DNA from 2 places in the Virgibacillus dakarensis genome. Region 1 is predicted to be linked to the other one. Evidence: riboswitches for the same ligand, from Rfam matches in the RefSeq annotation. Region 1 holds a riboswitch; the other holds the start of a gene.
The links. Region 1 has a riboswitch for cobalamin ahead of CZ382_RS07075 (DUF4430 domain-containing protein). Riboswitches for the same ligand answer to the same signal wherever they lie in the genome.

Region 1 (4,361 bases):
GAAAAAACGACACCTGTCATTATGTTGACAGCAAAAGGGGAAGAAGCAAACCGTGTGCAGGGGTTTGAGGTCGGAACAGACGATTATATTGTTAAACCATTTAGTCCAAGGGAAGTAGTTTTACGGGTAAAAGCGCTGCTGCGCCGCGTTTCCGCTGCAGTGGTGAAAGAGGATGACTCCGTTCCGAAAAATTTGCTCGTATTCCCACATCTAACGATTGATAAAGACGCACATCGTGTCACCGCCGATGGGAAAGATGTCAGTTTAACACCGAAAGAATATGAGCTGTTATGCTTCCTGGCCAATAAACCTGATAAAGTATTTAACCGGGAACATTTGCTGAAAGAAGTATGGCAGTATGAATTCTTTGGTGATTTACGTACTGTTGACACACATGTAAAACGATTACGTGAGAAACTGAATAATGTATCAAAAGAAGCTGCGAAAATGATTGTAACGGTTTGGGGCGTTGGCTATAAATTTGAGGTAGATGATGCATAATGTTTTGGCGTAGCGTTGTAGGGAAACTAGCAGTAACAATATTATTGCTAGTTTCCTTTGTATTGTTTATTCTGACGATTTTACTGCTGGAGTTTTTTGAAAACTTTCATATCCATGAAGCGGAAAAGGATTTAATGCAAACAGCAACCAAAGTTTCCTATATGATTGAGCAATACAATAACGATGATTTACTTTATGAAACAACAGACCGAATCAAAGACCCATCAAGCAGGGTGGCTATTGTTTATCAGGATGATGGACTATGGGTTTCCCCTAGTAACAATGACAATTTATCCAAGCTGACCGAAAAATGGATTAATAATGACAAGGATTTATCCGGTGTCCTAACAAACCAGGAAAAAATAAGGAAACAAACCATCATCCCTGGAACAGATGTAGAAATTATGATTGTCGGTATACCTGTGTCAAATGATGAAGCCGTCTTTGTTTATCAATCATTGGATGTTGTTGACCAAACAAAAGCAGAGACAACAAAAATCATCTTTCTGGCGGCAGGCATTGCAATTATTTTAACAACCATTTTTGCCTTTTTCCTATCGACAAGAATCACCTCCCCATTGATAAAAATGCGGGAAGCCGCTTTTGACTTGACAAGGGGTGAGTTCAATACAAAAGTACCAATCTTAACCCACGACGAAATTGGGGAGCTGGCGATGGCCTTTAACCGAATGGGAAGGCAGTTAAAGTTTCATATTAATGCATTACGACAAGAGAAAGAGCAGCTATCCGGAATTGTAACTTCGATGGCGGATGGCGTTATCACAATGAACCGGAATGGCGATATGATTGTCACCAATCCACCTGCAGAACGATTTATCCAGGATTGGTATTTTGAAAATAGTCTCCCGGTAAATGAAGAAAATCGAAAGCTGCCGAATGAATTGAATCAGATCCTTCAAGAAGTTATTCATGGTGAAAAAGAGGCCTTGAAGGAAATCAGCCTACAGGGGCGAAATTGGGTAATGATCATGACCCCTTTGTACGATCAGACATATGTACGTGGAGCTGTTGCAGTCATCCGTGATATGACGGAAGAGCGCCGGCTGGATAAATTACGGAAGGATTTTATTGCCAACGTATCACACGAATTACGTACACCGATTTCCTTGTTACAAGGGTATAGTGAAGCAATAGTGGACAATGTTGCCGAGAGCCCTGAAGAAAAGAATGATCTCGCGCAAATTATTCATGAAGAAACACTCCGAATGGGCAGGCTTGTCAATGAATTGCTGGATCTTGCCCGAATGGAGGCAGGCCATATTCAACTGAATCTAGAAACTGTTGAAGTGGAACCGTTTATTGATCGGATCCTGAAAAAATTTAAAGGTATCGCGGATGATAATGATATTACATTAAACTTGACGAAGAAAATAACAAAACCGGTTGTCAATTGTGATCCGGATCGAATTGAACAGGTATTTACCAATTTGATTGATAATGCAATTCGCCATACGGGTCTTAATGGCTATGTAAATGTAACGGTGGAGTCAACGACTGCGGAACTGCATGTAATGATTGAAGATAGCGGAAGTGGTATACCAGAAGATGATCTGCCATTTATTTTTGAACGTTTTTATAAAGCAGATAAATCAAGGGAAAGGAATGCCAAGAAAAAAGGAACCGGATTAGGGTTGGCAATTGCCAAGAATATTATTGACGCTCATCATGGTACGATTTCTGTCCAAAGTAAATTAAATCAGGGAACCACGTTTATTTTTAAGGTTCCAGCAGATTTTAATGATTAGTAAAGATGTTCAACATAACCATTTTATGCTATCATTTTACAGGGAAAGACAACTGAATACATTTTATCGAAATTGGTGCACAAGCTTAAAAGGGAATCCGGTGAAGAACCGGAACTGTCCTCGCAACTGTAAGTGATGTACGAAATAAGGATATCCACTGTATCAAGTATATGGGAAGGCCTTAAAGTAGGTTATCATCACAAGTCAGTAGACCTGCCAATTTTGATTTGTTTCAATGCTTCGGGGGTATAAGTGATTGAGACGACCGATTCCATGTACTATATTTTTTCGTGTTTCGATTGTCTTATCAGCTAACTCTTATCAGGGTTAGCTTTTTACATTGATTAAAGAATACACAGGAGGTTGGAGACTATGAAGAAATGGCTTTTATATCTAGTATCATTCGTTGTAATTGGTAGTGTATTAGGTGGATGCGGTACGGGGGAAGAAAGCAGTGAAAAAGCTGCAACTAATGATAAGCAAACAGAACAGCAAAGCGGGGATCAAGCAGCAACCGAAAAAAATGAAGAAATGGTTACCATTACGATTTCAAAGGATAAAGAAACAGAATACATCGATGAAAAAAAGATACCAATTGAAGATGGGGCGGTATTGATTGATGTAATGGAGGACAACTTTGCGATTGAGACCGATTACGATGGGGGATTTATTACGTCAATCGAAGGGGTTGCACCGAAGAAGGATGAACAAAAGGCATGGATGGTTTTTGTTAACGGTGAAATGGCTTCAAAAGGTGTGAAAGATATTAAATTATCGCCTGGCGATAACGTATCCTTTGACTTGCAAGCATGGGAATGAGATAAGTGAATACGTATAAATTAACGTTGCTTGCATTACTTGCAGCACTTGCAGTCGCAGGAAGATACGCGTTTGCGTTTCTCCCCAATGTTCAACCTGTGACATCGCTTGTTATTATCTGCGGTTTATTTCTTGGTCCTGTTGCTGCAATTTTTTTAGCAGTGTTGACCACGTTTCTGTCCAATATGATGCTTGGTATGGGTATTTGGACGATTTGGCAGGTTGTGTCGTGGGCAATTATCGGGTTGCTCAGTGGGATTTTAGGGAAGCTTCCATATAAAATTCCATTATTAGTAATCGTGGTCTTTTCTATATTTTGTGGTTATTTTTATGGGTTTGTTATTTCATTGACAAACTATCCTATTACTGGAAAGTTCATTCCGTATTACTTGGCAGGATTGCCATTCGACACCTATCACGCGATTGGCAATGCCGTGTTTATGATCATGCTTTATCCGATACTAGCTCACTTTTTTAAAGGCTATATTACAAAACGATTATAAGATGATCTATAATACAAAATAGCTAACCTGACACAAGATTTGGGTTGGTATTTTGGCAGATAAGAAAAAACTTTCTTATCCTGCATAAGTGCAACTAAGGCATTCGCCCAAAAGCTTGGCGAATGCCTAGTTTTCTAATATTTTTTTTATTATACTTTAGAAAAACGTAACATTTTAACGAGCGCAGACGACTATATGGGTAAACGGGGGATCTCGATGAAGGTCGTTTTTGACGAACTGTATGATAGGTATCATCAGGATTTGTATCAATTTATATTTTATATGGTGAAAAACAAAGAAACAGCAGAGGATCTGATTCAGGAGGTTTATCTTAAAATTTTAAAATCCCTCGGTACATTCAAGGGGGACAGCAGTGAAAAAACCTGGATATTCGCCATTGCCCGCCATACAACGATTGATTATTTTCGCTCACAAAAACGGAAGCGAAACCGTATCTCTGAGTTTTTTGACTGGTATGGACAGGGGCATTTACTTGAGGATGAGGAGCCATTGCCCGATGAATTAGTCGTGCTTAACGATGAAATGCAAGCGATCTATCGGTGTCTTGATAAATGTACGATTGATCAAAGGAGTGTTTTATTATTACGGTACATAAATCAGTTTTCTATTCAAGATACCGCAGATATATTAGGATTCAGTATCAGCAAAGTGAGAACAACCCAACATAGAGGGTTGAATGTTTTACGAAAATATCTGACAGAAGATCAGAAAGGGGGAGATGCATCATGAAATCATCCAAAAAGGACGACCA
Region 2 (4,361 bases), on a different contig from region 1:
TCACATAACCAAAAATGACGGCAATGAATGCGTTGAAAAAGAAATGCAGCATATAATCGAAATGCAGTGTATCGGTCGTCAGGACTTTAATGACTTCATAGGCAAATAGTGCGAGTAATGGACCAAAGGGATCGACAATAATACCTTCCCATTTAAGAACAGCTGCTATCCTTGGTTTTAATTTTGCATTCCGCAATAATGGAATAATGACAGTTGGCCCTGTTACGACAAATAAACCGCCGATAATAAAGGAAATTTCCAAACTTAAGCCGGCGATGAAATGGGCGGCAAGTGCACCAGCAATCCAGGCAATGAATGCTCCGCCTGTTACAATACGGAAGACCGATTTGGATATTCCTTTTATCTCACGGATATCAAGACTGGAGCTGCCTTCAAATAAAACGATGGCAACGGCTAATGAAATTAATGGGCTGTATAGATCGCCCAACGCTTCCTGTGGGTTGAACAAACCAAAAATAGGTCCCAGCAGTAGGCCGGCAATGGACATGATAACAATGGAAGGCCATTGTATCCGCCAAGCAAGCCATTGCGAAAATATACCTACTACAAAAATAACTGCGATACTTACTAAAACAATCTCTTCCATCGAATCACCTTTCCAGCCCTTCCTTCATAATAAGAAGTTTACCAATTTTTATCGCGTTTGTCCTGTATTTCATCACCTAAGAATCACAGGTGCCTAGTCATCCCCCGAACTTTATAAAAAAGATAGCTCCCCTAAGAAGTTTGCTTCAATAAGTGCTACTATTCGGTACAAATCGGTTGCACCATCAAAATTTTCTAGTTTACTATTGGTATAACATCATTAATGAAAAGGATGATAGATATGGCTAAACAGATTTTGGAAAATGATTGGGCTGACTTTTTAAGTGAGGAATTTAGCAAGCCTTATTATCTCAAGCTGCGGGAATTTTTGAAGGAGGAGTATGCTACCCGGACGGTATATCCAAATATGCATGATATTTTTAACGCACTTCACTCGACCTCTTTTGAGCATGTAAAGGTAGTAATACTGGGGCAGGATCCGTACCATGGTCCGAATCAGGCGCATGGCCTAAGTTTTTCCGTGAAACCTGGGGTGCCGCAGCCACCTTCATTAAAAAATATTTTCATTGAATTACAGAATGATATAGGCTGCTCCATACCGAACCACGGCTATTTACACAGTTGGACAAAACAAGGCGTGCTCCTTTTGAATACGGTTCTAACAGTTAGAGCTGGACAAGCACATTCACATAAAGGAATGGGTTGGGAAATCTTCACGAATCGTGTGATTGAGACGTTAAATCAAAAAGAAAATCCTGTTGTTTACATTCTGTGGGGTGCTGCTGCACAAAGAAAACAGGAGCTTATTGATACGTCAAAGCATTACATCATTAAATCGCCGCACCCTAGTCCATTATCTGCACATCGGGGTTTTTTTGGGAGCAAGCCTTTTTCGAAGACCAATGAATTACTTAAACAGGCCGGGCTTGAAGAAGTGGATTGGGGAATTGAATAGGGAACTTTTCAGTTGTGTAATCTTGCTCATCCTCTGCTTGACTTCACGACATTGATTACATACAATGAAATTAATTGAATACGAAAAAATTAGGTTGATTTTGTCGATGGGAATCGAGGAAATCATTAAAAGGGAAGTCCGGTGCAAGTCCGGCACGGTCCCGCCACTGTAAATGCTAGTTTTCTAATTATAAACCACTGTCATTCGATTCGATGGGAAGGTAATAGAAAATGATGATCATAAGTCAGGAGACCTGCCTACTTTTTTACGCCATTCAACCTACGAGGATAGGGAGGTGTGCTCGCACATGATGAAAATCCGTTTAGCTGAACATGGCGATACATAGCATTTCTGTGCCAGATAACCACCATACACCACTTCGTAAAGGGGTGTATTTTTTATGGGGAATTTATTGAAAGCGGATTCATGGAGGGGGAAGGTTTAGTTGAGAAATTTTAAACGAATGATAAGTATTGCTCTAATTGTTTTACTATCACTATTGTTTACTTTGCCACAGTCAGTGATTGTGTCTGCATCTGCAGTCAATAGTACTGTGGGTAACCAGATAAGCTTGCAGACTATTAAGCAGGCGATTGATAAAGCTAGCCAAAATGTAATTAATGGCGGTGTTGATAGTGAGTGGGAAGCGATTGGGCTGGCTAAGGCGGGGAAAAAGGTTCCCGAATCCTATACTAATGATCTAAGTTTGCATATCGAAGACCAAGTAGTTGGTGGATTGGAAAACAAAAGAATAAAAATTACCGATATCGAGCGACTGGCGATGGCAGCAACTGCGATCGGCAAAGACCCACGCGCTATTGATGGCTTGAACTTGATAGAACATATTTATAACAGTCCGGAACGCCGCGGCGGGTTTGATACAATGACTTTTCAAGGAAACAACGGACCAATTTTTGCACTGATAGCATTGGACACAAAATATTTTGATGTTCCAGAAGATGCAAAATGGACAAGACAAAAATTAATTGATGAACTATTGCGCACACAAAATGATGATGGCAGCTGGAATTTGAATGAGAACTTTGATACACCAAGTATTGATATTACCGCGATGGCAATCATCGGTCTCAGCCCATATAAGGATCGGGCCGCAGTAAAAAAAGCATTGGACGGAGCGGTAAATTATTTATCTTCCGTCCAGACAAAGGAAGGCGGCTTTGATGGTGGTTCATTTGTAGGGGGTATAACAAGTGAGGCAGCCTCGCAGGTGATTATTGGACTAACAGCCTATGGAATTGACCCAACAGGCAAGAAATTTACAAAACAGCAAAATTTGATCGAGCATTTGTTTGGTTTTCAAAATAAAGATGGAGGTTTTAAACACACGGCTGATTATGCCGATTCCAACGAGATGGCGACAGAACAGGCACTTCAGGCTTTAGTCGCCTATAAATTGTTTTTAGAGGGAGGAGGTTCACTCTATCAATTTGGAAAAATAAACAACACGCCTGAACCACCAGTTGATACGGTTGCGCCGCAAATTGTCATTAACGGTATTTCGGACGGGAAAACAGTTTCAACATCCAACATAACATTTACCGTAAAAGCACATGATGATGCCGATGGGGAGGTTGAACTTGCTGTAAAAGTGAATGATAAATCGCTGACACCAAAAGATGGTACCTATCGCGCAGTGTTGAAAGAAGGGGAAAATAACATTACGGTATCGGCCACTGATCAGGCTGGAAACAAGGCTAACCTTTCTTACACGGTCTTTTATCAAATAGAGAAGAACATTGAAATTGGAAAAGAGTCGGCTGTCAAAAGTGGTGAAAGAATAAAAATTAACGGTACTAACACTACTGTCCTGCTACCTGATGATATACCAGTGGGAACAACTCTAATTGTAACGAAAGCAAATGAGAAACATGAGGGCTTGAAGCAATCTGGTGATCTATTACACTTTGATTTTCAGTACCCTAGTGACAAAAAAATCAAGGGAAGCTTTCTGCTAACAATGGGAGTCAATGATGGAATAGATGTTGAAAAAACAGGTATCTATTATTTTAATGAACAAACTGGCAAATGGAAATATACCGGCGGATGGGGAAAAGCTAAAAATGGTGTTATTTCTATTAAGGTTGATCACTTCTCGACATACGGTGTATTCACAGACACTGATGGACCGGTAAACATACAATTTACTGAGGAAGAAATAACTTCCAATAAAATTACTGTCGGGTTATCAGCAGACGACCCTTCAGGTATCAAGAAGTACATTCTTTACCGTAACGGGAAGGTAATTGCCGATGTTAAGGGAAAAGAAACGGAATTTACGGACAAAGATTTAAAGTCTGGACAGGATTATGAATATCGTGTCATAGCTGTCGATGGATTAGGAAATAAATCATCTGAAGAAAGCACTACTGTTACGACGCTTACAGAAGAAGCGATGAAATCAGGTAATGATGAAGATTCAAGCGGAGGCGACAAGGATCATCTGAATCACGATCAGAAGCAAACAGTAAATGGTAAAACGGCAACAACAGATAAAGGAGATAAATTACCACAAACAGCAACAAATATATATAATTTCCTAATTGCTGGAGCTGCATTGATTATTATTGGCTTTGTTATACTTTATATTCGAAAAAGAAGGTGGGTGTAAATAGCCTACTAGTTTTTCGGAGGGAGGATTCGGAGAGATGAGACAAGCTATAAAGATCTTTGCATCCGTCATGCTGACATTGCTCATTGTTTTCAGTTTAAGTGGCTGTGTTGAGTCTTTAAAGAAACCAACAGGCTTGGAAGATTCAGCAAGTCAGCAAGCTGGGGATGAGGATCAGGATGTAACAAAGGACCCTAGAGAAAAAGAACA

Region 2: it holds a riboswitch for cobalamin, as region 1 does, so the genes downstream of both, CZ382_RS18840 (fibronectin type III domain-containing protein) here and CZ382_RS07075 (DUF4430 domain-containing protein) in region 1, are expected to answer to the same signal.

What each region holds. Positions count from the first base shown of each region.
Region 1 is NZ_LT732553.1:1,402,173-1,406,533, reverse strand. Features, by position in the region: gene CZ382_RS07085 (response regulator transcription factor) at 1-501, shown strand, start outside; gene CZ382_RS07080 (ATP-binding protein) at 501-2,267, shown strand; cobalamin riboswitch at 2,324-2,502, shown strand; gene CZ382_RS07075 (DUF4430 domain-containing protein) at 2,640-3,086, shown strand; gene CZ382_RS07070 (ECF transporter S component) at 3,092-3,589, shown strand; gene CZ382_RS07065 (RNA polymerase sigma factor SigX) at 3,806-4,339, shown strand; gene CZ382_RS07060 (hypothetical protein) at 4,336-4,361, shown strand, end outside.
Region 2 is NZ_LT732554.1:1,928,346-1,932,706, forward strand. Features, by position in the region: gene CZ382_RS18830 (cation:proton antiporter) at 1-607, opposite strand, end outside; gene CZ382_RS18835 (uracil-DNA glycosylase) at 848-1,522, shown strand; cobalamin riboswitch at 1,597-1,797, shown strand; gene CZ382_RS18840 (fibronectin type III domain-containing protein) at 1,968-4,151, shown strand; gene CZ382_RS18845 (DUF4430 domain-containing protein) at 4,189-4,361, shown strand, end outside.